3 regions of the Halomonas sp. A29 genome follow, and region 1 is predicted to be linked to each of the others. Evidence: predicted binding sites of a transcription regulator. Region 1 holds the regulator's gene; each other region holds the start of a gene.
The links. The regulator LexA, encoded in region 1, represses DNA repair genes until DNA is damaged. The targets are predictions, from matches to a motif close to TACTGTNTANNTANACAGTA.
Positions count from the first base shown of each region.

Region 1 (10,619 bases):
AGCCAGCGAGGAAGAGCGCCAGCTCTGGCGGGAACAGGGCGAGGCCATCGCGACCGACCTCGGCGCCGCTGGCGAGGCTTCGACAAGCACCGCCCCAGCGCGGGCAAGCTGAGTCAGTGCCCCGGCGTCGGCCGGGGCCATGCCATCGACCCAGCAGGCTTGGCCTGCTGGGTTTCACGTTTATCGGTTACTGCCATTGCACCCGGCGCACGACGCTCTTCACTCGGTAGCCTGCAGCCCTCACTCACCGACCATGCGACGGAGCTCCTCGAGGTAGGTCTCCAGCACCAGGTTGGGCGGGGCTCCCTTGCGGGTAATGGCGCTGTAGTGGGTGAGATAGTGCCAACGCTCGGGATTCAGGGCGCGCATCCGACCACAGTCCACCCAGCGCTCGGCATAGTGGGTCGGCAGGTAGCCGATGTAGCGATTGGAGAGGATGAGAAAGGCGATGCCCTCTCTGTCCGTTGCCGAGGCGGCGGCCCTGAGCGGTTCATGCAGCGCCTTGACCTCAGGGGTCTGGGCATAGGCGGGTACCACGGCATCGCAGTTTGCCAGCTCTCGCTCGGTCACTGCCTCGCTCTCGAACAAGGGATGCCCGGAGGCGCAGTAGAGCTGCGAGGTTTCCGCATACAGCGCAAGGTAGTCGAGCCCCGGCAAGTTCTTGAGTGCCGGTATCACCCCGGTATGCAGGCGGCCGTCCAGCACCGCCAGTTCGATGTCACTGGGCGGAATCATGCGGATGTTGATGCGCACATCCGGGCCGCGCTCCTTCAGTGCGCTAAGGGCGTTGGTAATGTGCATCTGCGGCATGGTCACCAGATTGTCGGTGATGCCGATGTTGAGCTCGCCCTTGAGCCAGGCATGCAGGCCATTGACCCGGGTGCGGAACCCCTCTACCGCGGCCAGCAGCTGCATGGTGGCCTCATAGACCTCGGCGCCCTCGTCGGTCAGCGAGAAGCCGCTGCGCCCGCGCTGGCATAGCCGCAAGCCGAGCCGGGTCTCGAGATCGTTCATCGCCATGCTGATGGCGGCGCGGCTGATGTTCAGCTCCACCTCGGCGGCGGAAAAGCCGCCGCACTCGACCACCTTGCGGTAGATCTTCAGCAGGCGCAGGTCGGCATCGCTGGGCTGAGCCGAGAGGGCCTCCTTGCGGCGTGACATGAGCACTCCCCCTCCTTCATGACGTATGAATTCGAGAGTATCGCCGCCGGGCGACAAAGTTAAGTAATCGCTTGCATGAAATTAAAAACATCTGGATTTAACTTAGCATCGAGCCGGACTAGCCTGCTTGCAAGAGACCAACAACAGCAATGCCAACAGAGGGTACTGACATGACAGCTCGAGAGACCCTGCACGCTGGCCTGAGCCAGGAGCAACTGGACGCCTACTGGATGCCCTATACCGGCAACCGTCAGTTCAAGCGTGACCCTCGGATCATCGTGGGTGCAGAGGGCAGCTACTTCACCGATGCCGACGGTCGCCGCATATTCGATGCTTTATCCGGCCTGTGGACCTGCGGCGCCGGCCATGGCCGTCCCGAGATCACCGAAGCCGTGGCTCGACAATTGAAGCAGTTGGATTACGCCCCGGCTTTCCAGTACGGTCACCCCAAGGCCTTTGAGCTGGCCCATCGCATTCGCGGGCTGACCCCGCGAGGTCTCGATTATGTATTCTTTACCGGCTCCGGTTCGGAAAGCGCCGACACTTCGCTGAAGATCGCCCGCGCCTACTGGCGCAAGAAGGGCAAGCCGACCAAGACCAAGCTGATCGGCCGGACCAAGGGCTATCACGGCGTCAACTTCGGCGGCATCAGCCTGGGCGGTATCGGTGCCAACCGCGTGCTGTTCGGCCAGGGCGTCGATGCCGACCACCTGCCCCACACCCTGCTCGCCGAGAACGCCTTCACCAAGGGCATGCCCGAGCGCGGTGCCGAACGTGCCGAGGAACTGCTGGAGCTGATCGCCCTGCACGATGCTTCCAACATCGCCGCGGTTATCGTCGAACCCCTGGCCGGATCGGCCGGCGTGATTCCGCCACCCAAGGGTTACCTGCAGCGGCTGCGCGAGATCTGCGACCAGCACGACATCCTGCTGATCTTCGACGAGGTCATCACCGGCTTTGGCCGCATGGGGTCCATGACTGGCGCCGAGGAGTTCGGCGTGGTGCCGGACATCATGAATGTGGCCAAGCAGCTGACCAACGGTGCGGTGCCCATGGGTGCCGTTATCGTACAGGGCGAGATCTATCAGACCTTCATGGAACAGGGCGGCCCCGACTACATGCTCGAGCTGCCCCACGGCTACACCTACTCCGGCCACCCGGTAGCCTGCGCCGCAGCACTGGCGGCCCTGGACGTGCTCGAGAACGACCGATTGATCGATCGCGTACGGGAAATAAGTCCGGTGTTCGAAGCCTCGTTGCACAGCCTCAAGGGTACTCGCTACGTCAGCGACATTCGCAACTACGGCCTTGCCGGTGCGCTGCAGATCGAGAGTTACCCCGGCGAGCCGGCCCGTCGCCCCTTCGAGATCGCCATGAAGTGCTGGGAGAAGGGCTTCTACGTGCGCTACGGCGGCGATACCATCCAGCTAGGCCTGCCCTTCATCGTCGAGCGCGACGAGATCGATCGGCTGGTGAATGTGCTGGGTGAAACCCTTGGCGAACTCGACTGAATACCACTAACACTCGTTTTACCTAGAGGTAATGCAATGACCACGCTCGGCCATCTGATCAACGGCGTACGCGTCAACAGCGAAGGGCGCACCCAGGATATCTTCAACCCCTCCACCGGCGAGGTCGGTGGCCAGGTCAGCCTGGCCAGCAAGGCCACCGTCGAGGAAGCCATCACCGCCGCCCAGGCCGCCTACCCGGCCTGGCGCAACACACCTCCGGCCAAGCGCGCCCGCGTCATGTTCCGCTTCAAGCAGCTGCTGGAGGAGCATGCCGACGAGATCTGCCGCCTGATCGGCCAGGAGCACGGCAAGATCGTGCACGACGCTCAGGGCGAACTGCAGCGCGGCATCGAAAACGTGGAGTATGCCTGCGGCGTACCGGAACTGCTCAAGGGCGAGCACAGCAAGAACGTCGGCCCGGGCATCGACTCCTGGAGCGAGTTCCAGCCACTGGGTGTGGTCGCCGGTATCACGCCCTTCAACTTCCCGGCCATGGTCCCGCTGTGGATGTACCCGATAGCCATTGCCTGCGGTAATACCTTCGTGCTCAAGCCCTCCGAGCGCGACCCGAGCTCGGCGCTGTTCATCGCCGAGCTCGCGCTTGAGGCGGGCCTGCCCGCCGGCGTGCTGAACGTCGTCAACGGCGACAAGGAAGCCGTCGACGCCCTGCTCGACGATCCGCGCGTGCAGGCCGTCAGCTTCGTCGGCTCCACGCCGATCGCCGAGTACATCTACGGCCGCGCCAGCGCCAACGGCAAGCGCTGCCAGGCACTGGGCGGCGCCAAGAACCACGCCATCGTGATGCCCGATGCCGACATGGACAACGTCGTCAACTCCCTGACCGGCGCCGCCTTCGGCTCATCGGGCGAACGCTGCATGGCGCTGTCCGTGGCCGTCGCCGTAGGCGATGCCGCTGCTGACGCCCTGATCGCCAAGATGCGGGAGCAGATGCAGGGCCTCAAGGTCGGCCCCTTCGCCGATGCCGGCAACGATTTCGGCCCGGTGATCACTAAGGCCCACCAGGAGAAGGTCTGCGGCTACATCGACAGCGCCGAGGCCCAGGGTGCCGAGATCGTCGTCGACGGCCGCGGCGTGCAGGTGTCGGGCTTCGAAAACGGCTTCTATGTCGGTGGCACCCTGATCGACCGTGTCACCCCCGAGATGACCTGCTACCAGGAGGAAATCTTCGGGCCGGTGTTGCTGGTGGTCCGCGCGGGCTCCATGGAGGAAGCCATGAAGCTGATCGACGACCACGAGTATGGCAACGGCACCTGCATCTATACCCGCGACGGCGAGGCCGCCCGCTATTTCAGCGACAACATCCAGGTCGGCATGGTCGGTATCAACGTGCCGCTGCCGGTGCCGGTCTCCTACCACAGCTTCGGTGGTTGGAAGCGCTCGCTGTTCGGCGACCTGGCCGCCTATGGGCCGGATGCCGTGCGCTTCTACACCAAGCGCAAGACCATCACCCAGCGCTGGCCGTCGGCCGGGGTCCGCGAAGGGGCACAGTTCTCGTTTCCTTCCTGAGTCACTAGCCTGAGTCCCTGAAACATTGATCTCTGTGCAAAAGAAAGCCCGGCCACCAGGCCGGGCTTGATCTTGGGGACTTGCTTGTGGAACCTAGAGCCCCTTGGGAGCGAAGATTCCCGGTGCGTTCCGCCAGTAGCCCTTGTAATCCATGCCGAAGCCGAACACGTAGCGGTCGACCACTTCGAGGCTGCAGTAATCGGCCTTGAGCCCCGGTACAGCCTTGCGGTCGTGGCGCTTGTCCACCAGCACCGCAGTGGAGATGCTGGCCGCACCTGCCTCGCGGCAGTAGGCAAGTATCGCGGCCAGGGTCGCACCCTCGTCGAGGATGTCGTCGACGATCACCACGTGGCGACCGGCCATGGGTATCTCCGGCGAAACCCGCCAGAACAGCTCCCCTCCGCGCAGGCCACCACGATAGCGAGTCGCATGGAGGTAATCGACCTCCAGCGGAAAACCCAGGCGGGTCAACAGGTGGCCGGTGGTGATCAGGCCACCATTCATCACGCAATAGAATACTGGCAGCTTGTCGCCCAGGTCGGTGGTGATCTGCTCGGCCATGCGGTCCAGCGCACGTTCGACCTGCTCATGGCTGATCAGGCAATCGGCGTTCTCCATGACATCGCGCATGGTGGTCAGGGATTCGTGAAAATCGGCTTCGAGCTTGGGCATGAAGGACTCGTCTCAACGCAGGTAAGCGAATAGGAAAAGGTAGGGCGGGTCAGAGCGAGGCCATGGCCTCGAGGCGTGCATGGACTCGACGCCAGCGCCCCAAGGCTTCGATCGCCCCGATGTCGGGGCGTGCCCGACCATAGCGCAAGCGCGCCGTCAGGCGTGTGGTTCGCCCCTGGCAGGCTTCCAGCGCCTCGAGCGCAGCGGCACGGTCATTGCACACCAGCACCATGTCGCAACCGGCATCCAGCGCCGCCAGGGCTCGCTCTCCCGGCGTACCGGCAAAGCTGGCACCCGCCATGCCGAGATCGTCGGAAAAGATGGTGCCCTTGAAGCCAAGCGACTCGCGCAACAAGCCAAGCCAGCTGCCGGAGAAGCCCGCCGGACGCGAATCGAAGGCGGAATAGATGACATGGGCCGGCATGACGCCATCAAGGCGTGTGGCGAGTTCGGCGAAGGGTATCAGATCATGCTGACGCAGCGCTTCGAGAGGGCGATCGTCAACCGGTAACTCCAGGTGCGAATCAGCCGCTACGCTGCCATGACCGGGAAAGTGCTTGCCCACCGCCGCCATGCCGGCTTCGTGCAGGCCGCTGATGAATGCGCCAGCCATGGCCGCCACGGCCCGAGGGTCGGAGGAAAAACTGCGATCGCCAATTACGCTGGAAATGCCGGTGTCGACATCGAGCACCGGGGCAAAGCTGAGGTCCAGCCCGCAGGCCGCCATCTCCATGCCCAGGAGCCAGCCGGCATCCAGGCACAGCCTCAGGGTCACTTCCGGCGTCGTGTCATAGTCCCGACCGATCCGTCCCATGGCGGGCAGGCGCGTCACTCCTTCTCGCAGCCGCTGGACACGACCGCCCTCCTGGTCGATGGCCAGCAGCAATTCGGGACGCACGCGCCGAATACCGTCGCAAAGCTCCCGCACCTGCCGCGCATGCTCGACGTTGCGGCCGAACAGGATGACACCCCCTACTTCGGGACGCTCGAGCAGTGCGCGCTCTTCCTGACGTAATGCGGTGCCTTCCAGATCGAGCATCACCGGGCCGAGGGTCTGGGTCATGATCGGTGTCCTTGGGGCCTGAAAGGGAGCTGATTCTAGACTAAAGCCGCTTGCGGCAACAGCCATCCATGACACACCGGTTCCAGGCTCTGCCTGAACCCGATTACCACCCTACTCGTTCATTCATGCAGCCAGACCGGCGTGCCCGGCAATGCCAGCGCGAAGACCTCCAGCAGCGCCTCGTCACGCATGCGAATGCAGCCATGCGAGCGCGGCTCGCCCATCGGCTGATCCGGCGGCGTGCCGTGTAGATAGATATAGCGTCTCTGGGAGTCGACGTCGCCGCCGCGATTGACATTGCGCTCGAGCCCGCACAACCACAGGATGCGAGTCAGTATCCAGTCGCGCCCGGGCTGGGCGTCGGCCAACGCCGCACTGTATACCTCGCCGGTGGGGCGTCGGCCGCGAAACACGGCGCCAACCGGCTGATCGGCACCGATTGCAGCCCGCACGTAGTGCCAGCCCAGCGGCGTGCATCCACTGCCCTCGCGCTGGCCCGTCCCCGCCAGCGCCGTCGACACCGGCCACTCCGCCAAGGGGCGCTCGCCCTGCCAGTGGACGAGGCACTGGCGACCGACATCGACCTCGAACCAGCGCCCATCCTGAGGCGGCAATGCGTCCAGTCGAGGCGTTCGCATCAGCTTGCCTTGGCCGGCTGCATGGCGGGAGGCGGCGGCAGAGGAGCGTTCATGGCAGCCACCACCACGGGTCGCAGGCGCCGTATCAAATCGCGTACAGAGACATGCTCGTGGTAATCCTTCTCGGCAATGTCACGCAGCGCATCGAGACCGGACAGCGTGAAGATCACCGTACCGAGGACGAAGTGCAGGCGCCAGAACCGCTCGGCATCGGGTAGCTCGGGGGTGGCGCGTCGCACTAGGTCGGTAAAGCGGGTGAAGACACTGCCGTACTCCTCCTGGATATGACGCCGCAGGTGCCCCTGGGCCTGGCTGTAGGCCAGCCCCAGCAACTTCATGAAGACCTTGAGGCTGTGCTTCTCGGCAGGCACCTCGAGCACGGTGCGTGCCATGGTTTCCAGCAGCTCCTCCAGCGGAATGATGCCACCGGCGTGACGCGCCTCGAGCTCATCCAGGGCATGGTGGAAGCGCACCGTGAAGGGATCGAGATAGCGCGAGAAGACCGCCTGGATCAGCGCCTTCTTCGAGCCGAAGTGATAGTTGACCGCGGCGAGATTGACGCGAGCCTTGCTGGTGATGGTGCGCAGCGAGGTTTCGGCGAAGCCGCGTTCGGCGAACAGCACCTCGGCAGTGTCGAGGATGCGCGTGACGGTATCGGTCTGGGCCATGATCACTTTCCACTGGAAACAACTGTTTTAAACATAACAAAAGTCTACGTCATTACGCATTATCGCTCAACGTATGGAAAACCGAGAGCGTTTTAAACGACCTAAGCAAGAGAGCCGCCCCCAAACATCACCTTTTACTGTATGGGCTTCCATGCTGTATACTTGACCAATACGGCAGTCACGCCATTGGAGTTAGCCATGACACGCCCTCTCACCTCGCGCCAGCAGAACGTTTATGACTTCATCGTCAAGACCATGAACGAACTCGGCTACCCGCCTACCCGTGCAGAAATCGCCCGCGCGCTGGGCTTCCGTTCGCCCAATGCCGCGGAAGAACATCTGCGCGCACTGGAACGCAAGGGCGTGATACGAGTGATTCGGGGCACCTCGCGCGGTATCCGCCTGCCGGCCCAGGAAGCCGACAGCACCGTCAGCGAGCCGGGCAACGAGGGGCTGCCCATCATTGGTGAAGTCGCCGCCGGTAGCCCCGTCCTTGCCGCCGAGCACATCGACCGCTATTGCCCCCTGCCCCCGGACTTCTTCACCCCGCGCGCCGATTACCTGCTCAAGGTTCGCGGCCTGTCGATGAAGGATGCCGGCATTCTCGAAGGCGACCTGCTGGCCGTGCACCGCACTGATCGCGTACGCGACGGCCAGATCGTGGTGGCACGCCTGGACGACGAGGTCACGGTCAAGCGCTTCCACCGCCAGGGGCATCACGTAGTGCTGGAGGCCGAGAACGCCGACTTTGCGCCTATCGAAGTGGATCTGCGCCACCAGGCGCTGGAGATCGAGGGCATCGGAGTGGGAGTTATACGCGGCGGCAGCGGCCAAGCTTTGGGTTGATCGCTTCCTGGCCTCGACCATACGGCGTTGGGGCTCTCCTCGGAATGCTCATTGACTTCAGTCAACTCCGCTTCCTCGTCGAGCTCCGCCTGGTCTGGTCATTGCCCAGAAAGCGCTCCAGCTGAGCGGAACAACGCACCAATGAACCGCAAGATTCTGCATGCCGATTGCGATTGCTTCTACGCCGCGGTGGAGATGCGTGACAACCCGGCGCTGCGGGAGGTGCCGCTGGCGATCGGTGGCAGCGCCGAGGGGCGCGGCGTCATCTCCACCTGTAATTACCCTGCCCGCGCCTACGGCATCCATTCCGCCATGCCTACGGCGCGGGCGCTGCGCCTGTGCCCACACCTCACCCTCCTCCCCGGCGACTTCGATCGCTACCGCGAAGCCTCGCGGCAGCTGCTTGAGATCTTTCACGAACTGACGCCGCTGGTGGAGCCGCTCTCGCTGGACGAGGCGTTTCTCGACGTCACCGCCGTGACCCGCTTCTCGGGCAGCGCCACCTGGATGGCGCGCTGGCTGAAGGAAGAGAGCCTCAAGCGTGTGGGGATCACCGTCTCGGTAGGCGCTGCTCCGTCGAAATTCCTGGCAAAGATTGCCAGCGACTGGGAGAAGCCGGACGGCCTTACCGTCATTGCCCCCTCCCAAGTGGACGATTTCCTCCGCGAACTCCCGGTGGCCAAGCTGCACGGCGTTGGCCCGGCCACGGCCAAGCGCCTGCACAGCCTCGAGATCGCCACCTGCGACGATCTCCGGCACATTCCGCTGGAACGTTTGCTGCAGGAGTTCGGCAAGTTCGGTCGGCGCCTGTTCGAGCTGGCCCGGGGCATCGACGACAGGCCGGTGCGTGTCGAGCGCGAGCGCAAGTCAGTCAGCGTGGAGACCACCTTCGCCACAGACCTGCCCGATATGGCGCACTGCCACACCCAGCTGTCGCCGCTGTGCGAACGCCTCGAGGCACGCCTTGCCCGCCATGGCCATCCTCCCATCGCCGGCATCTTCGTCAAGGTACGCTTCGACGACTTCTCCCTTACTACCCTCGACTCTCGCAGCGGCCTGCCGACTCCCGACACCTTTGCCTCACTGATGCAGCAGGCCTGGGCCAGACGCCAACGCCCGGTGCGCCTGCTGGGCGTCGGGGTACGACTGGCGCAGGACGACGCGCGGCGACAGCTCAGCCTGCCGCTATAGACTCACTTGGTATCGATATAGCGATGGTCGTTGAACGTTGCGACCCAACTGGGGTGATAGACCATCAGTACGCTGAGCAGCATGCCGGTGATAAAGGCTTCCGAGGGCATCAGCAGTGGCAGGAAGAGTGCGTACTCCTTGGCCAGGTAGATCGCCTCGGGATCGACGGCACCGAGCATCACCAGTGCCAGGCCAGCAAGGCCAGTACCCAGGGTAGCCAGCGCCGCACCGAAGAAACCGCACAGGAAGAGAAAGATCATCAGGTTATCGGGCAAGTAGCGATCCACGATGCGCCATGTCGACACCATGATCGCGATCGGTATCACTCCGGTAATCAGCACGTTGACGCCAAGCAGAGGCCAGCCGGCCTTGCCCAGCAAGACCAGCGAGAGGTTGGCCAGCAGGTTGCTCACCAAGGCCAGCGGCGCCTTGAAAATCAGTGTCATCAAAGCCGTCAGCATCAGGTGCAGCGTCAGCCAGTCGACCGACTGAGCCCTGAGCTGCCACAGCAACACGACAGCCACACTCGCCGCCAGCCAGCGGTGCTGCAGGGCACGATCGGCCAACAGAGCCTGCCAAGGACGCTGGGTCAGCGCCAGGGCCACTATCGACAGTGCGATCAGCCCGCAGGCGATAAGCAGCCAAGGGGCCAGAATCAGCTCTGAAAAGGTCATCGATGCACTACCTGCAAAGGTCAGCTGCCGAGGTCAGGCAAAGACAACGGTCTTGTTGCCATGAATCAGTACCCGGTCCTCCAGGTGCCAGCGCAAGCCGCGTGCCAGCACTGCCTTCTCCACGTCGCGTCCGAAGCGAACCAGGTCCTGCGGCGTATGGCAGTGGCTCACTCGATGTATGTCCTGTTCGATGATCGGACCGGCATCCAGCTCCTCGGTCACGTAGTGACAGGTAGCACCGATCAGCTTGACTCCCCGTAAATGGGCCTGATGGTAGGGCCGTGCACCGGCAAACGAAGGCAAGAAGCTGTGATGGATGTTGATCACCCTGCCGGCATAGCGTTGGCAAAGCCGCGGCGGCAGAATCTGCATGTAGCGAGCCAGCACCACGGTATCGGCCTCCAGTGCCTCGACATGTCGTTCCATCTCGTCGAAGGCTGCGTTCTTGTCGTCGGCAGCGACCGGCACGTGGTAATACGGCAAGCCATGCCACTCGACCATGCTGCGCATGTCGTCGTGGTTCGAGATCACCCCGACGATATCCCCCTCCAGCTCACCGGCCGTCCAGCGATACAGCAGGTCGACCAGACAGTGCGACTCGCGTGAGACCATGACCACTACTCGTGGACGATAGCGGGTGTCGCGCAGCGCCCAGTCCATGTCGAACT
Region 1 covers NZ_JAXQPR010000010.1:72,191-82,809, forward strand. The annotation lists gene nhaC (Na+/H+ antiporter NhaC) at 1-112, shown strand, start outside; gene SPH52_RS18555 (LysR family transcriptional regulator) at 241-1,161, opposite strand; gene SPH52_RS18560 (aspartate aminotransferase family protein) at 1,332-2,672, shown strand; gene SPH52_RS18565 (CoA-acylating methylmalonate-semialdehyde dehydrogenase) at 2,709-4,199, shown strand; gene SPH52_RS18570 (hypoxanthine-guanine phosphoribosyltransferase) at 4,293-4,871, opposite strand; gene nagZ (beta-N-acetylhexosaminidase) at 4,921-5,934, opposite strand; gene SPH52_RS18580 (L,D-transpeptidase family protein) at 6,054-6,572, opposite strand; gene SPH52_RS18585 (TetR/AcrR family transcriptional regulator) at 6,572-7,240, opposite strand; gene lexA (transcriptional repressor LexA) at 7,439-8,086, shown strand; gene dinB (DNA polymerase IV) at 8,228-9,277, shown strand; gene SPH52_RS18600 (energy-coupling factor ABC transporter permease) at 9,280-9,951, opposite strand; gene purU (formyltetrahydrofolate deformylase) at 9,985-10,619, opposite strand, start outside.

Region 2 (10,619 bases), on a different contig from region 1:
GAGCTGTGAAGTATTGGCCCAGTTAGCGTTCATCTGCTTGAATGCGCCCCAGAACAGCATGAGCATGGTGAGTGTGATGACGGCATAGCTGAGGCGTTTCAGGATGGGCACCGCGCGTGGGAACAGAGCTACGCTGAATTCAGTTACGGCAAGGTGCTCGTTACGGCGAAGTACAACGGCGGCTCCAAGCATCACGAGCCAGACCAAGCCAAGGCGTGACAGTTCCACCGAAGGCCGAAGTCCCGAGGAAAATCCATATCGCAACACGACATTCGTGAATACCAGCAGAATCATGCAGAAGAGCAGCATCGCCATCACGACATCAATGATTCGCCAGAGTAATCGCAGCGCGCCCATTCACTACCTCCCGATCGAATAGACGCTAGCCGTCTATTGATGACATTCATGGATATAAATGCACTCGTAAATCTGGCAGATGCCGGGGAATGCCTTTTGCTGCGATGCAGAGTTTGGCTTGGCTTGCATGTTATCGTTAACATTACGCCAAATTCAAAGCCTGTCAATTCAAGGCATCTAAGACTTTTGGCTAAAGATCGTGCGCCGGATGGAAGGGGAAATTGACCGAGCGGTGCGCAACAAACGATGCCGCCCCGGACCAGGCCGGGGCGTGCTAGAGGGGCTTGCTGGCTGGCTTAATAGGCGAGTGGCTCGGTAGCAGCCGGCTCACCGCCTTGGGGCAGGGTGCCGCCCGCGTCCGGTGCAGACTCCGGTGCCGCTTCCGGCTGGCTGGCGGGCATCTCATCCATGGGCTCGGCACCTTCGATGGCCGGGCCGACGCCGTTCTGCTGGCGCAGTTCGATGTCCTCGGAGAAGTCGCCTTCCTGCTGGACGTTGACCAGGCGATCGCCGTCGAAGGTCAGCGTCAGCCGACGCTGCTGCACGCCGCCGTAGGCTTCGTCGAGGCGGAACACGTAATCCCACTGGTTGGCATTGAAGGGCGCTTCCAGCAGCGGCCTGCCCAGCAGATCGACGACCTGACTGCGGCTCAGGCCGGGCTGGAGCTGCTGGACCATGCCCTCGGTGATGTAGTTTCCTTGGGGAAGGTCGCGCTTGTAGACACAGCCGCTGACCATGGTCAGGGCGATGACGAGGGGTAGGGTTTTGATCAGCTTTTGCATTTGTGTCCGTTCTTCACTATCGTGGATTCGGTCGATCATACCCGACCCTACCTGATACTGCGAAGAGCGAACATGGCCGACCAGAACCATGAACTGCGCAAGGCAGGCCTCAAGGTCACCTTGCCCCGAGTGAAGATCCTGCAGATCCTCGAGAATGCCACGGGCCAGCATCATCTGAGCGCCGAGGATGTCTACAAGACCCTGCTGGAAGCCGGGGAAGACGTCGGCCTGGCCACCGTCTATCGCGTGCTGACCCAGTTCGAGTCTGCTGGCTTGGTGATCCGTCACAACTTCGATGGCGGCCATGCCGTGTTCGAGATCTCCCAAGAGGAGCATCACGATCATATGGTGTGTCTCGACAGCGGCGAGATCATCGAATTCTTCGACGAAACCATCGAGCGCCGCCAGCAGGAGCTGGCCGAGGAGCACGGCTTCGAGCTCGTCGATCACGCGCTGGTGCTCTATGTGCGTCCGCGTGGCTCCAACACCACACGCCAGGACGGCATGCCGCGCAAGTAAGTGCTGCCTCTCCTCGCGACTGACGGCCCCGATCATCGATCGGGGCCGATTCGCTTGTGGGCCTGGCTCAGTGGGAAGCACCCTGCTGGCTGGCATCGAGCATCTCGCGAGCGTGGGCCAGGGTGCGGTCGGAAAGATGGACCCCGCCCAGCATACGCGCCAGCTCGCTGACCCGGCCGGCTTCATCGAGCAGTGCCATGTGGGTCAGGGTGGTGTTGCGCTTGGCCTGCTTCGCAATGTGCAGGTGGTGATGAGCCTGGGCCGCCACCTGGGGCAGGTGGGTCACGGTCATCACCTGGCCATTCTCGCCGAGCCGGCGCAGCAGCTGCCCGACGATCTCGGCGGTAGCGCCCGAAATACCCACGTCCACCTCGTCGAACACCAGGCTGGGAATGGTCGAATGGCGTGCCGCGACCACCTGTATGGCCAGGCTGATGCGCGACAGCTCGCCGCCGGAGGCGACCTTGGTCAGCGGCCGCGGCGGTTGGCCGGGGTTGGCGCTGATGAGGAAGCGAACTTCCTCCATGCCGTCCGGCTGAGGTGACTGGCGAGTCTCCACTTCCACCTCGAAGCGTGCCTTGCCCATGGCCAGGAAGGCGAGCTGCTCCTGCACCGCCTTGCCGAACTTTTCCGCCGCCTGGCGGCGGGCTTCGCCGACGCTGCGCGCTTGCTCGCGCCAGGCATCGCGCAGGCTTTCAACCTCGGCGCGCAGCGCCTCGAGGTCGTGTTCGCCACCTTCGAGGCTCTCCAGCTCGGTCTGCAGGCGGTGGTGAAGCGCAGGAAGCTCCTCGGGCATGACGTGATGCTTGCGCGCGATGCGGTGCACCTCACCCAGACGCGACTCGACCCAGGCGAGGCGCTCCGGATCCAGTTCGGTGGCGTCGGCGAATCGATGCAGCTCACGCGCGGCTTCCTCGACCTGGATGCGGGCGTCGCCCAGCATGCCCAGTACGTCGGCCAGGGCACCGCGATCACTGCCCGGAAGCGGGTCGAGCCGCTGCATTGCCTGGTTGATCAGGGCCAGCACGCCGCCCTCGTCGCTGTCGCAGCATTCGGCGGCAAACTGTGCCTCGCGCAGGGTTTCCTCGGCGTGGGCGAGCTGCTCCTGCTCGTGCTCCAGGGTGGCGAGCTCACCATCTCCCAGGGCCAGAAGATCGAGTTCCTCGACCTGATAACGCAGCAGCTGGCGGCGCGCCTGTACCTCGTCGCCGCTCTCGGTCAGCTGCTTCAGGCGGCGGCGGGTCGCCTGCCAGCGGCGGAAGGTCTCGATAAGCTCGCCCACGGCAGCCCGATTGCCGGCGAAGTCGTCGAGTAGGCGCAGGTGGGTCTCCTCGCGCAGCAGCAGCTGGTGGGCGTGCTGGCCGTGGATCTCGACCAGGCGTTCGCCCAGCTCCTTGAGGTCGGTGACAGTGGCCGGCTGGCCGTTGATCCACGCCTTGGAGCGGCCGCTGGCGGTCACCACTCGGCGCAACAGGCAGTCGTCGGCGGGGAGTTCGCGCTCATTGAGCCAGGCCTGGGCAGCCGGCAGTGCGGCGATATCGAAGCGTGCCGAGAGGTCGGCGCGCTCGCAGCCGTGGCGTACGCTGCCGGCATCGGCACGCTCGCCCAGGCACAGCCCCAGGGCGCCGAGCAGGATCGACTTGCCGGCCCCGGTCTCGCCGGTAATGGCGGTCATGCCACCGGCAAGCTCGAGATCGAGCGTTTCGACGATGGCGTAATCGCGAATGGCAAGCTGCGTCAGCATGGGACCTCCCGGCGATCGGTATCCTGTTGGCTGGATATCCATACACATTAATTGAGTTTTTATACAGTAGTTCAGGTTCGCTCTCAATACACGAGGATATCGTTGGCGCTTGACGTCTTGAGATTGGCGCAAGGACCCCCATATAGGCGGCAGACCTTCAAGGCTTTTGCCGATTCGATATTTCCGGCCCCGCTGGGCCGACGTTGCTTCAGGAGATGCGCATGGCTAAAGAACCCCAGACCCCGCTTGACGACGAGCTGGCAAGGCGCGAGGAAGAGGCCCGGCCGGAACCGATGGAAGGTGAATTGGACGATGTCATCATGGCGGATGACGAAGCGGTAGCGTCCGAGGAGCCGGCGCTGGAGAGCGACAATCCAGAGGCCGACATGCTTGCCGCGCAGGTCGAGGAGCTGGAGCAGAGCCTGGCCGAAGCCAAGGACCAGGCGCTGCGTGCCGCCGCTGAGGCGCAGAACGTGCGTCGCCGCGCCGAGCAGGAAGCCGAGAAGGCACGCAAGTTCGCTCTGGAGCGCTTCGTCAAGGAGCTGCTGCCGGTGGTCGACAGCCTGGAAAAGGCGCTGGATGCCATGGGCGAGGATGCCAGCGACGTTCACCGCGAAGGGGTGGCCATGACGCTGAAGATGCAGCACGACGTGCTGGCCAAGTTCGGCGTCGAGATGGTCGAGCCGGCCGGCGAGCCGTTCGACCCGCAGTTCCACGAGGCGATGGCCATGGTGCCCAACCCGGAGCTCGAACCCAACAGCGTGATGGAAGTGATCCAGAAGGGGTACCTGCTCAACGGTCGCCTGGTGCGCCCGGCCATGGTGGTGGTCAGTCAGGCCGCCGGCTGAGGCCGAGAGGATGAAAACGGGGGCGGGGCTTGAAAAGCCGTTCACCGCCCCCCAGATAGACGTCAACCGCGGCAGATGCCGCTGAGATGGATTCAAGGCAAACGAATTTTCGAGGATTTCCTATGGGACGCATCATCGGTATTGACCTGGGGACCACCAACTCCTGTGTGGCCGTGCTCGACGGCGACAGCGCCAAGGTGATCGAGAACGCCGAAGGCACCCGCACCACGCCCTCCATCATCGCCTATACCGATGATGGCGAGACGCTGGTGGGGCAGTCGGCCAAGCGCCAGGCGGTTACCAACCCGCAGAACACCCTGTACGCCATCAAGCGCCTGATCGGTCGTCGCTTCAAGGACGACGTGGTGCAGAAGGATATCAAGATGGTGCCCTACGGCATCGTCGAGGCCGACAACGGCGACGCCTGGGTGGAGGTGAAGGGCAAGAAGCTGGCACCGCCGCAGGTCAGCGCCGAAGTGCTGAAGAAGATGAAGAAGACCGCCGAGGACTACCTGGGCGAACCGGTCACCGAAGCGGTCATCACCGTGCCGGCCTACTTCAACGACAGCCAGCGCCAGGCCACCAAGGACGCCGGTCGCATCGCCGGTCTCGAGGTCAAGCGCATCATCAACGAGCCCACCGCGGCGGCGCTGGCCTACGGCATGGACAAATCGCGCGGCGACAAGACCATCGCGGTCTACGACCTGGGTGGCGGTACCTTCGACATCTCCATCATCGAAGTGGCCGACGTCGATGGCGAGACCCAGTTCGAGGTGCTGGCCACCAACGGCGACACCTTCCTGGGCGGTGAAGACTTCGACATGGCGCTGATCAACTACCTGGTCGACCAGTTCAAGTCCGACAGCGGCATCAACCTGACTGGCGACAACCTGGCCATGCAGCGCCTCAAGGAAGCCGCCGAAAAGGCCAAGATCGAGCTTTCCAGCGCCCAGCAGACCGACGTCAACCTGCCCTACATCACCGCCGACAACACCGGGCCCAAGCACCTCAACGTGAAGGTGACCCGGGCCAAGCTGGAGTCGCTGGTGGAAGAGCTGGTGCAGCGTTCGCTGGGACCGTGCAAGACCGCGCTGTCCGATGCCGGCCTGTCCGCTTCCGAGATCGACGACGTGATCCTGGTCGGCGGCCAGACCCGCATGCCGCTGGTGCAGAAGAAGGTCGCCGATTTCTTCGGCAAGGAGGCGCGCAAGGACGTCAACCCGGACGAGGCCGTGGCCGTGGGTGCGGCGATTCAGGGCGGCGTACTGGGTGGCGACGTCAAGGACGTGCTGCTGCTCGACGTCACTCCGCTGACCCTGGGTATCGAGACCCTGGGCGGCGTGATGACGCCGCTGATCGAGAAGAACACCACCATCCCGACCAAGAAGACCCAGACCTTCTCGACCGCGGACGACAACCAGATGGCCGTGACCATTCACGTGCTGCAAGGCGAGCGCAAGCAGGCTGGCCAGAACAAGTCGCTGGGCCGCTTCGACCTGGCCGACATTCCGCCGGCGCCGCGCGGCGTGCCGCAGATCGAGGTCGCCTTTGACCTCGATGCCAACGGCATCCTCAACGTGTCGGCCAAGGACAAGGCAACCGGCAAGGAGCAGTCGATCGTCATCAAGGCCTCCAGCGGCTTGACCGATGAAGAGATCGAGCAAATGGTGCGCGACGCCGAGGCCCACGCCGACGAGGACAAGAAGTTCGAGGAGCTGGTGGCCCTGCGCAACCAGGCCGACGGCATGGTCCACGCGGCGCGTAAGACCGTGCAGGAAGCCGGCGAGCACGCCACTGACGAGGAGAAGCAGGCCATCGAGACGGCCGCTTCCGAGCTCGAGGAGGCCCTCAAGGGCGACGACAAGGACGACATCCAGGCCAAGCTGGACAAGCTGACCGAAGCCTCCGGCAACCTGGCGCAGAAGATGTACGCCGCTCAGGCCGAGGCTGCCCAGCAGGGCGGTGGTGAAGGTCAGGAGGCCGGCGCCAAATCGGAAGACGACGTGGTCGACGCCGAATACGAAGAAGTCAACGACGACCAGAAGAAGCAGTAATCGCCAAGGCGATGCCACGGACGACGGCAGCGCGGGGGGACGACTCCCGCGTTGCCGTTTCCGCGGATCGGGCAGAGCTGCCTAGACCAGGAGGCGCATGGACCCATGTCCAAACGCGATTATTACGAGGTGCTCGGCGTAGAGCGTGGGGCCGACACCAAAGACATCAAGAAGGCCTACCGACGGCTGGCGCAGAAGTATCACCCGGACCGCAACCCGGATGACGACACCGCGGCCGAAAAATTTCGCGAGGTCTCCGAGGCCTACGAGATTCTTTCCGACAGCGAGAAGCGCGCTGCCTACGACCAGTTCGGCCATGCCGGGGTAGACGGCCAGGCCGGTGGCTTCGGCGGCGGTGGCTTCGGCGGCGCCGGTGCCGGTGGCTTCAGCGACATCTTCGGCGACGTATTCGGCGATATCTTCGGTGGCGGCGGCGGACGGCGCAGCCCTCATGCACCGCAGCGCGGCAGCGATCTGCGCTACAACCTCGAACTCGATCTCGAGAGCGCAGTGGCCGGCACCACGGTGGACATTCGCGTGCCGCGTCACGTGGAGTGCAGCCGCTGCGACGGCAGCGGTGCGGAGCCGGGCTCCACCAAGGAGACATGCCCCACCTGTAACGGCCATGGCCAGGTGCGCATGCAGCAGGGCTTCTTCGCCGTGCAGCAGACCTGCCCCACCTGCCACGGTAGCGGCGTGCACATCAAGGTGCCGTGTCACAAGTGCCACGGCGAGGGCCGCGTGCGCGAGACCCGTACCCTGTCGGTGAAGATTCCCGCCGGGGTGGATACCGGCGACCGCATTCGTCTCAACGGTGAGGGCGAATCCGGCGTCAACGGCGGCCCGCCCGGGGACCTCTACGTGCAGGTGGCGATCAAGCCGCACCACATCTTCCAGCGCGATGGCAAGCACCTGCAGTGCGAGGTGCCGATCAACTTCGTCGATGCTGCGTTGGGCGGCGAACTCGAAGTGCCCACGCTGGACGGCCGGGTCAAGCTCAAGATTCCCGCCGAGACCCAGACCGGCAAGCTCTTCCGCCTGCGCGGCAAGGGCGTCAAGCCGGTGCGCGGCGGCCCGCCCGGCGACCTGCTGTGCAAGGTGGTGGTGGAGACCCCGGTCAACCTGAGCGAGGAGCAGAAGACCCTGCTGCGTCAGCTGCAGGAGAGCCTGGGGGGCAGCAACAGCGCCCACCACTCACCCAAGAAGAGCGGCTTCTTCGACGGCGTGAAGAAGTTCTTCGAGGACATGAAGCCCTAAATTTCGCCACGTAGGTTCGCTAGCCTCCGGTGTTCAAAGCATCGGGGGCTTTTTTCTGCTTGCCGATATGTGTCTTGGCCGCATTTGTCGAACATGATGTTGCGATACTTGAACGAGACGGGGCTGGCATCGCCCCGATGGGCGTCTTAGTCTGTTGGCTCCAATACGAATGGAGATCGTTTCAATGCCGATGTCGCGTGCCGAGATCGCCACCGAGTCTGGGGCGAGGGTGATGAACCGGCTGTGCAAGCACTGGGCGCACAAGCTGGAGGTGGAGCAGGGTGAGCAGGAGAGCCGCGTGGTGTTCGAGGAGGGCTCCTGCGTGATGCGCGTCGAGCCGGGCAAGCTGCTGGTGGCCATCGAGGCGCTGGAAGAGGAGAGCCTCGACCGCCTTGAGGGCGTGGTGGATTCCCACCTGCAGCGCATGGCGGGCGACGAGGAACTGGCGATCGTCTGGGAAAATTGAGCGCACCCATCACGCCCCGCCTCGCCCACCTGGGCATGCTGCTGTGGGCGCTGCTGGTGGGGCTGTCGTTTCCCGCGGTGGGGCTGATGAGCGAGCTGCCGCCGCTGTCGCTGACCGCCCTGCGCTTCGCCGTTGCCTGCGCCGGGCTGTGGTGGCTGGCGCGGCGCTCGGCCGACTTCCTGCCACCATGGCAGGTGTTGCCGCTCTATGCGCTGATGGGGCTGTGCCTGGCCGGCTTCTTCGGTGCCATGTTCTGGGCCGCCCATCATGCCACTGCGCTCTCCATGGCCACGCTCTATGTCACCGTGCCGCTGCTGGCCTATCTGCTGGGGCTCGGGTTTCGCGTCGAGCGGCTTAACTGGCAGTTGCCGGCCATTCTTGCACTTGGGGCCTGTGGGGCGCTGGCGCTCGCCTTCGCCGAGGCGCTCAGCCACGGTGAGGGCCTGCAGCTCGGCGTGGGTGAGGCGGTGTTCTTCCTCGGCTGCGTGTCGTCGGCGCTCTATCCGGTATTGAGCAAGTGGGGCCTGGCCCGGGAGTGGCTGCCAGAGTCCGCGGCGGTGCGTACCTTCTGGAGTCTGGGGCTGGGGGGGCTGGCCATCGGGTTGCTGGGTCTTGCCATCGAACCCGCTGCTGAACTAACCGGTATGCGCTGGCAGGATTTTATCTTGGTGGTCTATCTGGGGCTCTTCTCCAGCGCGCTCACCTTCTGGCTGATGCAGCGAGCCACCGCCGTGCTCACGCCCGGTGCCGTGACCGCCTACGGCTACATGGTGCCCTTCGTCTCCATGCTGCTGCTGTTCGCCACCGCCCCCGAGCAGATCGGCTGGCAGTGGCTGCCGGGCAGCGCGCTGGTGCTGGCCGCCATCGGCATGCTGTTGCGCCAGAACGGCAAGGGTGCCCAGAAGTGTCAATCCAGGTCTTCGGAATAGGGTTCGCTGCCGGGTGTGGCGGCCAGGCGCGGAAAATGGCGGCGTATCTCGGCGTAGAGTTCGCCCACGTCGTCGACGTGGCGGCGCGAGAAGTGAAACGGCACCAGTTGGTCAACTCCGGCTGTGGCGGCTATCTCGCCGCAGGCGCGGGCAGTCAGGTGCCCGGTTCGCCTGGCCTGCTCGGCCTGGTCCTCTCGAAACGAGGCCTCGCAGAGCAGCAGCTGGGCGCCGTGGGCCAGCGTGAGGAGGCGCTCGCGATTCGCGGGGGTGTCGCCGAAGTCGGTGGCATAGACCAGACGCTTCCCGGGCTGCGCTAGCAGCAGGAGCTGGGCCAGTTCCGCGACCGTCCGCTGGCTGCCGTCAGGCAGTGGGATCATCGCCTCGTTCTCGCCGGCTAGTACGCGCAGCTTGAGCTCGCCGAGCCACGGGCCAGGGAGCCAGCCGTGCACCTCCAGACGCTCCTTGCGGACCTTACCTGGGTGTCGGGCTCGTAGGCGAAGGCCAGTACCGGCGTGCCGTGATCCAGCGTGACTGCGCGTATGCGAAAGCCGATCTCCTGATGCAGTACGCCGTCTCCGACCTCGCGTGGCGAGAGGGCCTTCATCGATTGGCCAGCGACCAGGCGATAGTGGGCCAGCTGCTCCCCGTGCAGCTCGAAGACTTCGAAGCGGGGCGCCTTCTCTTCGACGCGATCCCACAGGATGCCGCGCATGAAACCATCCAGGTGCCCGGCCAGCCCTGGCGGCCCATACATCCGGCACGGCGGATAGTCGCCGATGCGTGAACGCAGCAGCCACGGGAAGCCGCCGATATGGTCGAAGTGGGCGTGGCTGATGAAAACGTCGCTGACCTGGTGGGCCAGCCGCGCCGGGAGCCGACCAGGATCGCCCAGGTCGAACAGCAGGCTGCGCTTGCGATGACGCAGCCGCAGATGCAGCAGCGGGTCACCGAACACGCCATTGGCCAGTGTGGCGCGTACCCCATCGAGGCGAAGTGTCGGGCGGGGGCCGGTGGCGCTCTCCTGAAGGGCGTACGAGAGCGCCGGCTCTTCACTGGATGCGGACGAGGAGTGAGGATGATGACGCGCCGTGCCGAGCTGTCCCTCGGCGCTGCGCCGGGCATCGCGAATCAACAGGGTGCGCGGCGTACCCGTCAGGGGCGGAGTGCGCACGGTGAGCCGGTCTCCCACCAGAGCGAACACTTCGCCCATGACCAGAGTCGCCCCGCCGGCATCGAGCAGGCCGATCTGGCGCCCCGGCCAGGCATGAGGCGCGTCGCCGGGCGGAGGGGCGCCGACGATGGTCAGTGCCGACAGGTCGAGCTCCCGCGCCTCGGCGCTGTGGAGGTATTCATCCCAGGCGGCGGTGCGCCACAGGCGACGCTGCTGCTTCCCGGGGTGGCGCGCCTGAGGGGGCGCAGGCAGGCTCAGCGTCGCCAGGCCGAGGGCGGCGCGCTCATGTGAGTACGGGTCGCTCACCTGCGCCGGCGCCAGGCGTACCACGGCACTCACCCGGCCGGCGCCGGCCAGGGTCGGCAGCAGCTCGGCGCCGCCGATGCCTCGCTCCACGCCGGGGGCGTCGATGAGCAGCGGCCCCTCGTCGGCTTGCGCGGCCATGCGGCGTACGGCTTCTGTCAGCGGTAGGCGGAAGCGGGCGCTGTCCAG
Region 2 covers NZ_JAXQPR010000014.1:46,672-57,290, reverse strand. The annotation lists gene SPH52_RS20755 (TRAP transporter small permease) at 1-357, opposite strand, end outside; gene SPH52_RS20750 (outer membrane protein assembly factor BamE) at 654-1,139, opposite strand; gene fur (ferric iron uptake transcriptional regulator) at 1,212-1,658, shown strand; gene recN (DNA repair protein RecN) at 1,726-3,402, opposite strand; gene grpE (nucleotide exchange factor GrpE) at 3,624-4,250, shown strand; gene dnaK (molecular chaperone DnaK) at 4,373-6,304, shown strand; gene dnaJ (molecular chaperone DnaJ) at 6,410-7,561, shown strand; gene SPH52_RS20720 (DUF2218 domain-containing protein) at 7,746-8,027, shown strand; gene SPH52_RS20715 (DMT family transporter) at 8,024-8,956, shown strand; gene SPH52_RS20710 (MBL fold metallo-hydrolase) at 8,935-9,405, opposite strand; gene SPH52_RS20705 (Clp1/GlmU family protein) at 9,351-10,619, opposite strand, start outside.
Region 2: the regulator LexA is predicted to act here: its motif matches at 3,452-3,471, upstream of recN (DNA repair protein RecN).

Region 3 (10,619 bases), on a different contig from region 1:
GCAATATCGGCGGCAGCGGGTGCCCCTTGGCCAGTTCGGCGCGAGTGGCTTCACGTACGTCGAGGACTTCCACGGCATAGCTCAGTGTGTGCCCGGCCAGGGGGTGATTGGTGTCGATCAGTACGCTGTCGGCTCGCAACTCGAGTACGGTGACGATCTGGGGGCCATCATCGCCTGGTGTCTGGAAGCGCATGCCGGGCGCCAGGTCGTCCTGCGAAAAGGCGCTGCGAGCGACTTCCTGTACCAGCTTCTCGCTGCGTTCGCCATAGGCCTCTTCGGGTGGCAGCGTGACGCTCAGTCGGCTACCGGGCTCGTGGCCCGTCAGGGCCTGCTCGAGACCGGCCATGATGTTGTCGTGACCATGCAGGTATTCGAGAGGCTTGGCGCGCGCCCGCGAGTCGTCGAGCACCTGCCCTCGAGCGTCGCTGAGCACATAGTGGAGAGTCACGACCCGCTGCGGGGCAATGTTCATGAGGGCCTCCTTCGTTCGGTTGCCAAGGCTCGGGCCATCGGTCACGTCCGCGGGCGCAGGTTCGCCACGGGCATCTCCAACTGCTGCTGGCGATTGAGCAGATTGAGCAGCACGATCGCCCTCTCATCCCCCTTGTGGCTGGCAAAGACCGCTTGCAGATCCTTGAATGGCCCTTCGGTGATCTCTACCTTCTCGCCGGCACGGAAATAGACGTTGGCCACGCTCTCCTGACCTTGCACGCCATGTTCACGCAGCGTTGCAACGAGTTCGTCATCGACAGGCAGCGGGTGATCGCCGAAGGTGACGATCTTGAGCACACCGCGGGTCGAGCGAATAGGCCGCCAGTTACTGGCGATACGGTCGAGATGAATGAACAGATAATGAGGAAACAGCGGCTCGTCCAGCCATACCAGCTTGCCACCCCGTTTCTTCTGAACCTGCAGAATGGGATGGAACAGCTCGTAGCCCTGGTTGGCCAGATGCTCCGCAGCGCGGAAGGACTCCCCTCCCTTGCACTGAACGACGTACCAGCGCGGCAGGCTATCGTTCTCTTCTTCGATCGGCTGACGTTCGCTGTGGTTCATGACGGCCTCCTACCGGGATATCCTGCTGGCATCGATGCCGGGGCTCTGCAACAATCGAGCGGCCGGACGATGGGTCCGCCTGGGCCGCCCACCTCCGCCGAGCGGTGGGCCATTCTAGCATCGTTGCCGGCTTCGGGCCGCCCCCCTGGCCATTGTCACACCGAGGAGTATCGCCACGCATGATCACCCCGACCGCTCAGCGCAGCTGGGGAGCCGCCCTGGCCATTTACCTACGGGCCCCTGTCATCACCATGCTTTTCCTGGGGTTCTCGGCCGGTTTGCCGTTCCTGCTGGTGTTCTCGACTCTCTCTGCCTGGCTGCGCAGTGACGGTGTCCAGGTGGCCGCCATCGGCTTCTTCTCCTGGATCGGCATGCTCTATTCGATCAAGTTCTTCTGGGCCCCGGTGGTAGATCGCCTGGCCCTGCCCGTGCTGACACCTACCTTTGGCCAACGGCGCGGCTGGATGCTGCTGGCCCAGGCCATGATTGCCAGCGGGCTGGTCGGCCTGGCAAGCCTCGACCCGCAGCAGAACCTGACGCTGGTAGCCGCCTTTGCGCTGCTGGTGGCCTTCGGCTCGGCCACCCAGGACATCGCCATCGATGCCTTCCGCATCGAGTCGGCCCCGGATGACATCCAGGCGGCCATGGCCTCGACCTACATCATCGGCTATCGCGGCGGCCTGCTGGCCGCTGGGGCCGGCGCCATGTACATGGCCGCCTGGTTCTCATGGCAGGCCGCCTATCTGACCATGGCCCTGCTGGTCGGCGTGGGTGTGATCACCGTGCTGCTGCGCCCGGAGCCCAAGCGCCTGTCGTTGACCACCCAATTGATCCACGAGCCGCGCGTGCGCGCCTTCATTCGCGCCTCTCGCGGCAAACCGCGCCACCTACGCCGCCTGGGTGCCTGGCTGATCGGCGCGGTGGTGTGCCCTTTCACCGATTTCATTTCCCGACATCGGCTCAAGGCGCTGTGGCTGCTGGTATTCGTGGCCGTGTTCCGCATCAGCGACCTGGCCATGGCGTCAATGGCCAATCCACTCTACATCGACATGGGCTTTTCGCTGGAAACCATCGCCAAGGTCACCAATGTGTTCGGCATTGCCATGAGCATCTGCGGTGGCATCATGGGCGGGCTGCTGGTGGCACGCTACGGCATCGGCCCGATACTGGTGCTGGGTGCCGCGGCAGCGACGCTGACCAACCTGCTGTTCGCCGCCCTGGCGCTGGCCGGTGAGAGCCTGCCGATGCTGGTGATGGCCATCGTTGGCGACAACCTGGCCAATGGCCTCGCCAGCGCGGTATTCATCGCCTTTCTGTCGAGCCTGACCTCGCGCGCCTACACCGCCACCCAGTACGCACTGTTCTCGTCGTTGATGACGCTGCCGGGCAAGTTCTTGAGCGGCTTCGGAGGGTTGGTGGTGGCGGCGGAGGGCTATGCGACCTTCTTCGTCATCGCCACGGCCTTGGGGCTGCCGGCCATTGCACTGGCGATCTGGATCAGCCGCGACAAGGAGCTGGTCCCACCACCCACTCCGCGTGCGGCCTGACGCAACGTTTCAGCCGTCGATCTGTTCCTGCAGCCAGGCCAAGGCGCCTGGCGTGGCGCGCCACTGATCGCGCATCAGCGTGCGATACTGCCACGCTTCGGCACGGGTACCGGGCTCGGCGATGCTGTCCTGACCCTGTTGCACTGGGCGAGTCTGCTCGGCGCACAGCATGGATAGCGCATGTGCGTTGTGGCGGCGCACCTCGCGCAGCGCCTCGTTGGCTTCGTCGACACGCTCCAACCGAAACAGCGCCAGCGCCCGCCCCATAAGAAGGCCGAGTACCGGCGCTTCATCGCGCCGGGTTTCGGTCACGGCCAGCGCCTCACGGTCGCGCCCTTCACGCAACAGCTGATCGAGTACCAGTTCCTGAAGGCCCAGGCTGTCCTGATCGTCGAGCACCAGCAGCCGCTCGGCCAGGCGTCGCGAGCGCTCCCGGGCGCCCCGCTCCATGCCGACTACCAGCGCCAGACCGGTACGCAGCAGCACGGCGTTGTCGGCGCTGTCCCACAGAAACGGCCCCTCACCCTCGCCACGGACCCGCTCGAGCCAGCGCTCCAGACGGTCGGCCAAGGGCTCGAACAGGCTCGGCGACATCCACGGCAAACTGCCGAAGCGGCTGGTCAGGGCGAGGGTCAACGCCTCCACCACCCCGGGCGAGTCGAGCCATTCGGGGTGCGCGCAGAGTTCGCGCAGCCACTCACCCGCCTGAACCCAGGGGTCACCCTTGAGACCCAAGGCGCTCTCGTCATCCACTTCCACCTGGAAGTGCTTGTGCCAAGCGGCAAACAGAGTGTCCTCGCGGGCGCTGCGATGGTACTCCAGCTCCCCAGAGGCAGTGCAGCGCACGTCCAGCCCGGGAGCCGGTGGCAGCTCAGCCAGCAGTTCCTGCAGGGCGGCCAGCGGCTCCGCCAGGTCCTCCTCGGCGTTGAGCAACTGGTCAGCCAGGGTGGCTCCGGGGTTCTCGGCCAGATCGGCCAGGAACTGCAACTGGTCGGGCTCCAGCTCGCCCTTGCGGGCCAGACGGCGGAACCAGAAGCGCGCACGCTCCGCAGCCTCCTCCTCGTGCCCTTCGTGCAGCAGCAGCATGGCTTCGATGTAGGCCAGGGTCGGCGAGTCGGGCAGCGCCTGCTGAGCACGCACGAAGGCGGAACGGGCGCTGTCCAGGTCGTCGTTGTCCAGATGCATCAGACACAGCCGCTCCAGGGCCACGCCGCGAAGGAACAGCGGGCCGCGCTCGAGCACCTCGTCGAGCAGCTCGGTGCGCTTGCGGATGAAACCGCGCTCCTGATAGAGGTCGATCAACAGTTCGAAGGCAGGTTCGGCCTGGGCCGGCAGGCGCGACCAGTCGGCCCGCTGGAACAGCGATTCGAGGATCTGCTGGGCACGCCCGCGCTGACCCGTTTCGGCGGCGATCAGTCCGGCCTCGAGCAGGGCCTGGGCGGGAGCGTTGCCACTTTCCAGGGCAGCCTTGAGCGTAGGGCCCTTCCAGTCGCGAAGCGAGAGCATCCACATCAAGTGGTCGGGCACTTCGGCGGGCATGGCGACGGCTCCGCAGCAGTGCTTGGTCTTGCGTCCGGAATCGCACCAGCAGGGTTCGTTGCGACCAGGGCGGGCCAAGGACTCACTGGTAAAGCCGGCACGTTCGAGCGGAGTCTGGCTCCACAGTATGGGCGCGAGCGCCTGGGCCATGGCCATGTCGCCGCCCATCAGCTCGGCACCCTCTTCGCGCGCCCAGGCCATGAAGGCCGGGTAGCGCTCCTCCTCACGGATGGCTGCCAAGGCACCCGATGCATAGCCCAGCAGCTGTTCCACCCATACTGCCAGCATCACACTCTCCGCCAGTTCAAAAGGCGCATATAGTAACAGGGAAGCGTGGTTCGGTGCTGCATACAAGACCGGCGGTGCACAGGTTGCTCATCGCGCCCAGGCCAGCAGCGGGCGGGTGCGGCCATGCATGTCGAGGCGAGCCCCCAGGCGCACCAGGTTCCAGTAGTGACCGTTCAGCGTGCGCGACAACAGCAGCACGTCCGCCGGGGGCTGCAAGCGATCCATGGCCGCCCACACCTTGGGGGTAAGGTCGCGCAGGCGACGATGCACCCTGACGTCGGAAAAGTCCTGCGGGCCGGGTTCGAACAGCGGCGCCACCGCCTCGGCGGATTCGCGATACAACGCCAGCGGCGCCCCCTGCCCTTGGCGTCCACCCAGCCGTCGCAGGGCATCGTCCATGGCCATGGCATCTCCCGCCAGGGTGGCATCGAGCAGCTGCATCATCGCCTTGAGGTGCGCTGCAGGCACCGGGATCACCGCGCCCAGGTCGTAGATCACCAGCCGGCTATCGGCATCGACGGCAAAATTGCCGGCATGGGGATCGGCGTGCAGCTCGCCGTGGGTGAAGAGCTCTTCGGTGAGCCAGTCGGCCAGGATCGTTGCGACTCGCTGGCGCACGGCATCGTCCGCCCCCTCAAGCTCACGCAGCGGCGTGCCGGCCACGTAGCGCATGGCCAGCACCCGTGGACCGGAAAGTGCAGGTAGCGGCTCGGGGAAGACCAGCCCTGGCAGATGCGCATAGCGTTTCCGATAGCGCGCCAGCGCGCAAGCCTCGGCGTGGTAGTCGAGCTCGCGTCGCAGGCTGGCGGCGAGCTCCTCGAACAGGGCGTCCAGGCGCGCCTGAGGCACCTTGAGCCAACGGCCGAGGCGCATGATGCGCCTGAGCTGGATCAGGTCGCCCTCCAGAATGTCGGCTAGGCCCGGATACTGCACCTTGAGCACCAGCGTCTCGCCGTCCTGGGTTACCGCACGGTGCACCTGTCCCATCGACGCACTGGCAAAAGGTCTGGGTTCAATCTCGCGGAAATGGGCGTCCAGCTCACCGTATTGATCGATCAGAGTGCGCCGTATGCCCTCCCAGGGCATGGGCTCGGCTTGGCGCTGCAGGCGCGCCAGCTCGTCGGCGAGATCCGGCGGCAGCAGGTCGTCCCACTGGGCCATGATCTGGGCCAGCTTCATGGCGGGTCCCTTCAGCTCGGAAAAGCCCTCGAACAGGGCTTCACCCAGCGCACGCCAGTCGGCCTCGCCACCAAGCCGACTGCGCAGCAGAGCCCCGCCGGTACGCGCCCCGAGACCGAACAGGCGTCGTGTCCTTCCCCGTTCCCGCATACGGTGCTCTCCTCTGCCGTCGGTTTTCATAGGCTACAGGAATTGTACCGCCAGTGGCGCCTTTGGCCTCTGGCCTTGAAGATCGTTTACTGTAAGAATATCCATAAATAACGCGACTCGACAGCAGCGGAAGGGTGACATGCGCCTGATCATCGCCGAAAAACCCAGCCTTGCCCGGGCCATCGCCGACGCCCTGCCGGGTGGTGCGCGCCGCGAGGACGGCGCCATCCACGCCGGTGAAACCGTGGTGACCTGGTGCCTGGGCCACCTGCTGGAGCAGGCCCCTCCCGATGCCTACGACCCTGCCTTCAAGCAGTGGCGGCTGGACCACCTGCCGATTCTGCCGACGCGCTGGCAGCTCAGCCCGCGGCCCAAGGCCAGGGGGCAGCTCGCTGTGATTCGCAAGCTGCTCAAGCAGGCCCGCGAAGTAGTGCATGCCGGCGACCCGGACCGCGAGGGGCAATTGCTGGTGCAGGAAGTGATCGAATACCTGGGCTGGAAGGGGCCGGTGTCGCGCCTGTTGGTCAGCGACCTCAACCGGCCCGCGGTACAGCGGGCCCTGACGCGGCTGGAGGACAATGCCCGCTACCAACCGCTATACCGTGCCGCCGAGTCCCGCTCCCGAGCCGACTGGCTGTACGGCATCAACCTGACCCGGGCCTGGACCCTGACCGGGCGCCAGGCCGGCCACGATGGCGTGCTCTCGGTGGGCCGGGTGCAGACGCCGGTGCTCGGGCTGGTGGTACGCCGCGACGCCGAAATACGCGATTTCCGACCCTATCCCTTTCATGTGCTTTGGGCCGACCTCGCGGTGGCCACTGGCCAACTGCGTGCCTGGTGGCAGCCCGGCGATCACCACCGTCTCGACGAGCAGGGCCGCCTGCTCGAACGCGCCCCGGCCCAGGCGCTGGCCGAGCGTCTGCCCGGCGCCGAAGGCCGGCTGACCTCGCTCGATACCCGCCAGAAGCGTCAATCCGCCCCGCTGCCCTACTCGCTCTCGGCGCTGCAGGTGGATGCCGCGCGGCGCTTCGGGCTCTCCGCCCAGGCCGTGCTGGACATCTGTCAGCGGCTCTACGAGCGCCACAAGCTGATCACCTACCCGCGTTCCGACTGCCGCTACCTCCCCGAGGAGCACCTGGCCCAGGCGCAAGCCAACCTGAGTAGCGCCTGCGGCAGCGATGAGACCCTGCGCGGCTGGCTGGTCGACGCCGACTTTGCGCTGCGCTCCAAGGCGTGGGACGACAAGAAGGTCGGCGCCCACCATGCCCTGGCACCCACCGGCAAACCGGCCGAACTCGAGCGGCTGGAGCGCACCGAGGCCGACGTGTTCCGCCTGATCGCACGCAACGTGCTGGCACAGTTCTATCCGCCACTGGTCGCTCGCGAGGTGAAGGCGGAGTTCACCATTCTCGGCGAGTGCTTTCGTGCCAGCGGCCAGGAGTTGCTCCAGCCGGGCTGGAAGCCACTCTTCACCACCCGCGACGAGGCCCCACCCCTGCCTCCCCTGACAGAAGGCGAAGCCTGCCGGGTCACGGCGTGCGCGGTCGAGGATCGCGAGACGCGCCCGCCGGAGCCTTTCACCGATGCCAGCCTGATCAAGGCGATGATGAACATCGCACGTTACGTCGACGACCCCGAGGTCAGGCGCACCCTCCGCGAGCATGACGGCCTGGGCACCGAAGCCACTCGCGCCGGCATCATCGAGACGCTGATCGAGCGCGGCTACCTGGTACGGTTGAAGAAGACGCTGCGCGCTACCCGGCTGGGCACGGGCCTGATCGCCTCGCTGCCCGAGGCAGCATCACGACCCGAGCGCACGGCACTGTGGGAACAGCGGCTGACGGCGATCGTCGAGCGTAACGACGACCCTGCCCCGTTCCTCTCCGCCCTGGTCGAGGACCTGCGTGGCTTGCTGGGCAGTGCCGACGCAGGCCGCCTGCGTCAGGCCATGGCCGCGGCCAAGGGCGAGACCGCCGCCGCACCGAAGCGACGCGGCACGAACGGCAAGAGCCGGCGACGTCAAGGCAGCACGGGCCGGGCACGCCGCAAGCCGCGCACGAGCGCGTAATCGAGCTCGCCACTGGCGTCCCGCCGTGCAGCATCGGTATGCTGACCTTTACTCCTCCACCTAGGCACTCCATGGACGACCAGACCCACCTGATCGTCGGCCCCGGCGCCCTGGGCCGGCTGCTGGCCCTGCACCTGACCGACGTCGCACCGGTCGTACTGGCAGGGCGACGGATGCTTCCCACCGAGCAGATCCTGACCACGCCGGAAGGTACGCAGCGCACGCGCCGGCTTGTCATGCACGAGGTCGACCGGCTGCCGCCCACGACGCCCGCTTTTCTGCACCTGACTACCAAGGCCTATGCCGCCGAAGCCGCCTATACCGCCGCCATGGCCCGACTGACCGGCACGCCGGCGCTGGTGCTGTGGCAGAACGGCTACCAGGTGCAACCCGAGCTCGACCGTCGTCATCAGGGCCCTGTGCTGTGCGCCTCGACGACCGAAGGCGCCTGGCTGAGCGGCGACCATGGCGTCTCCCACGCCGGACGCGGCATCACCTGCATTGGCGATCTTGCCAACCGTCATGCCCCCACCTGCCGCGTGTTGGCCGCCCTGCTCGGCCAGGCGGGCCTTGCCGCCGAGGCAGTCACGGACATCGACGTCCGCCTCTGGCACAAACTGGCGGTGAACGCCGCCATCAATCCGCTGGCGGCACGTTTTCGTATTCGTAACGGTCAACTACGCGACCGTCCCTTTCGACCCATGGTGGAACGGATCATCGACGAAGTGGCCACGATAATGGCCGCCGAGGGAATCGCACCTCCGGCAGCGGGCTGGCACGCGCTTGTCTGGCAGGTGGTGGGGGGAACCGCCAACAATCGCGCCTCCATGCTGCAGGACGTGCTGGCCGGGAGACCGACCGAGCGCGAAGCCATCCTTGGGCCTCTGCTGTCAGCTGCCCATCGCCACGACATCGTCACCCCCAATCTGAGCGAGCTCGACGACTTCCTGGCACGCAGTGCCCAGCCCCAGCGTTGAGGTGCAGCCTGGCTATCGCCATGTCAGGCTGCTAATCTTTTGTAATTGGCCTAGTATCTTCAAACTAGGCGTGTGTTTCGCATAGCGCTTCGCACAGGGACCACCGGTCGAGCGAACCGCATCGCACAGGGAAAATGGGGTCAGGAAACATGAGAACGTGTTTCAGAGGTGCCATCATCATGGCTACCGGCCTGACGCTCTTGCCACTCATGGCCATGGCAGAAACAGGTACACCACAAGGTGTGCACTCGCCCCTGTACAGCGAACCCGCCGCCTACACCGAAGCCTCGCACGACCTGCTGGCCTCCCTGACCATGACCCGCCTCGCGCCTGCCTACGCCGGCAAGACCAGCGACCTGATGTATCTCGACAATGGGCTCGTGCTGGAGGGAGGCGATCTTCAAACACCCGATGGCTATACCTCCGGTTTTCGTTTGACGGCGGGCTTCTCGCCGATGAACCTGCCCCGGCTCGACCTGGGTGCCGAATTCACCTATCGCGAAAGTGACGAGGTCCCGACCCGCCATGCCGATCAGGCTCTGCTGGTCAACACCACGACGCTGGGCGGAAGCTTGGTCGCCGGCGTCCGCCTGGGCCAGGTCGGCTTCTACGCCAAGTCAGGCTTTGCCGAATGGGAGGGTGATCCAGTGACCCAGGGTGAGCCGCTGTACATGGCAACCACCGGCACCGCCCGCATTCAGGGCTTCGGTGCCCGGCTGCAGCACAATCGCCTGGTGAGCCGGCTGGAGTTCGAAGAGATCGATGCTCCCAGCATGGCTCACCTGAATCTGATTACCGCCTCACTCCACTACGCCTTCTGAACATCTGCCGGGGCTGAGGCATGCCCAGCTCTCCGGCACTTTCCCCGTGTCACGGCAGCCCATGCTGACGTGTTCTATATTCAATCAGCGCTGCATGCCGACATGCGGCCCTTTTCTACATGTACTCATGATCCTGGAGTCACCACGATGAGTCTCAGAATCGGCGATACCGCGCCCGACTTCACGGCACAAACCACACAGGGAACCGTGAATTTCCATGAATGGATCGGCGACAGCTGGTGCATCCTGTTCTCGCACCCGAAGGACTTCACTCCGGTCTGCACCACCGAGCTGGGCTATATGGCCAAGCTCAAGCCCGAGTTCGACAAACGCAATACCAAGATCATCGGTCTTTCCGTGGACCCGGTGGACAACCATGCCGCCTGGGCCAAGGACATCGAGGAAACCCAGGGCACCGCACCCAACTACCCGATGATCGGCGATGACCAGCTAGAGGTCGCCAAGCTCTACGACATGCTACCCGCCGATGAACCAGGCAACGCCGAGGGCCGCACCGCCGCCAACAACGCCACGGTGCGCTCGGTGTTCATCATCGGGCCGGACAAGAAGGTCAAGGCGATGCTGGTCTACCCGATGACTTCCGGGCGAGACTTCAACGAGGTGATGCGCCTGCTCGACTCGATCCAGCTCAACGCCAAGCATACCGTGGCCACACCGGTGAACTGGCGGCCCGGGGACGATGTAATCATCCCACCTGCGGTCAGCGACGAAGAAGCGAAGAAGAAGTACCCGGAGGGCTTCACCACCATCAAGCCCTACCTACGCACCGTCAAGCAGCCTAACTGAAGCCATACAGGCTTCATTGACGACACCGCCCCGGCAACTATGCCGGGGCGGTGTCGTATGGCCAAGAACAGTAACTTTTCAGCCCGTATTGCGCAGGCCCGCGGCAATCCCCGCCATGGTCACCATCAGGGCGCGCGAAAGCTCGCCGCTGATGGCCCCGTCGGCATCGCGGTTACGCTGCAACAGC
Region 3 covers NZ_JAXQPR010000002.1:353,228-363,846, reverse strand. The annotation lists partial or broken gene SPH52_RS05070 (FKBP-type peptidyl-prolyl cis-trans isomerase) at 1-472, opposite strand, end outside; gene rfaH (transcription/translation regulatory transformer protein RfaH) at 514-1,056, opposite strand; gene SPH52_RS05060 (AmpG family muropeptide MFS transporter) at 1,236-2,603, shown strand; gene SPH52_RS05055 (SEC-C metal-binding domain-containing protein) at 2,613-4,430, opposite strand; gene SPH52_RS05050 (ABC1 kinase family protein) at 4,518-5,759, opposite strand; gene SPH52_RS05045 (DNA topoisomerase III) at 5,899-7,827, shown strand; gene SPH52_RS05040 (ketopantoate reductase family protein) at 7,899-8,804, shown strand; gene SPH52_RS05035 (hypothetical protein) at 8,984-9,625, shown strand; gene SPH52_RS05030 (peroxiredoxin) at 9,773-10,432, shown strand; gene ppc (phosphoenolpyruvate carboxylase) at 10,511-10,619, opposite strand, start outside.
Region 3: the regulator LexA is predicted to act here: its motif matches at 5,847-5,866, upstream of SPH52_RS05045 (DNA topoisomerase III).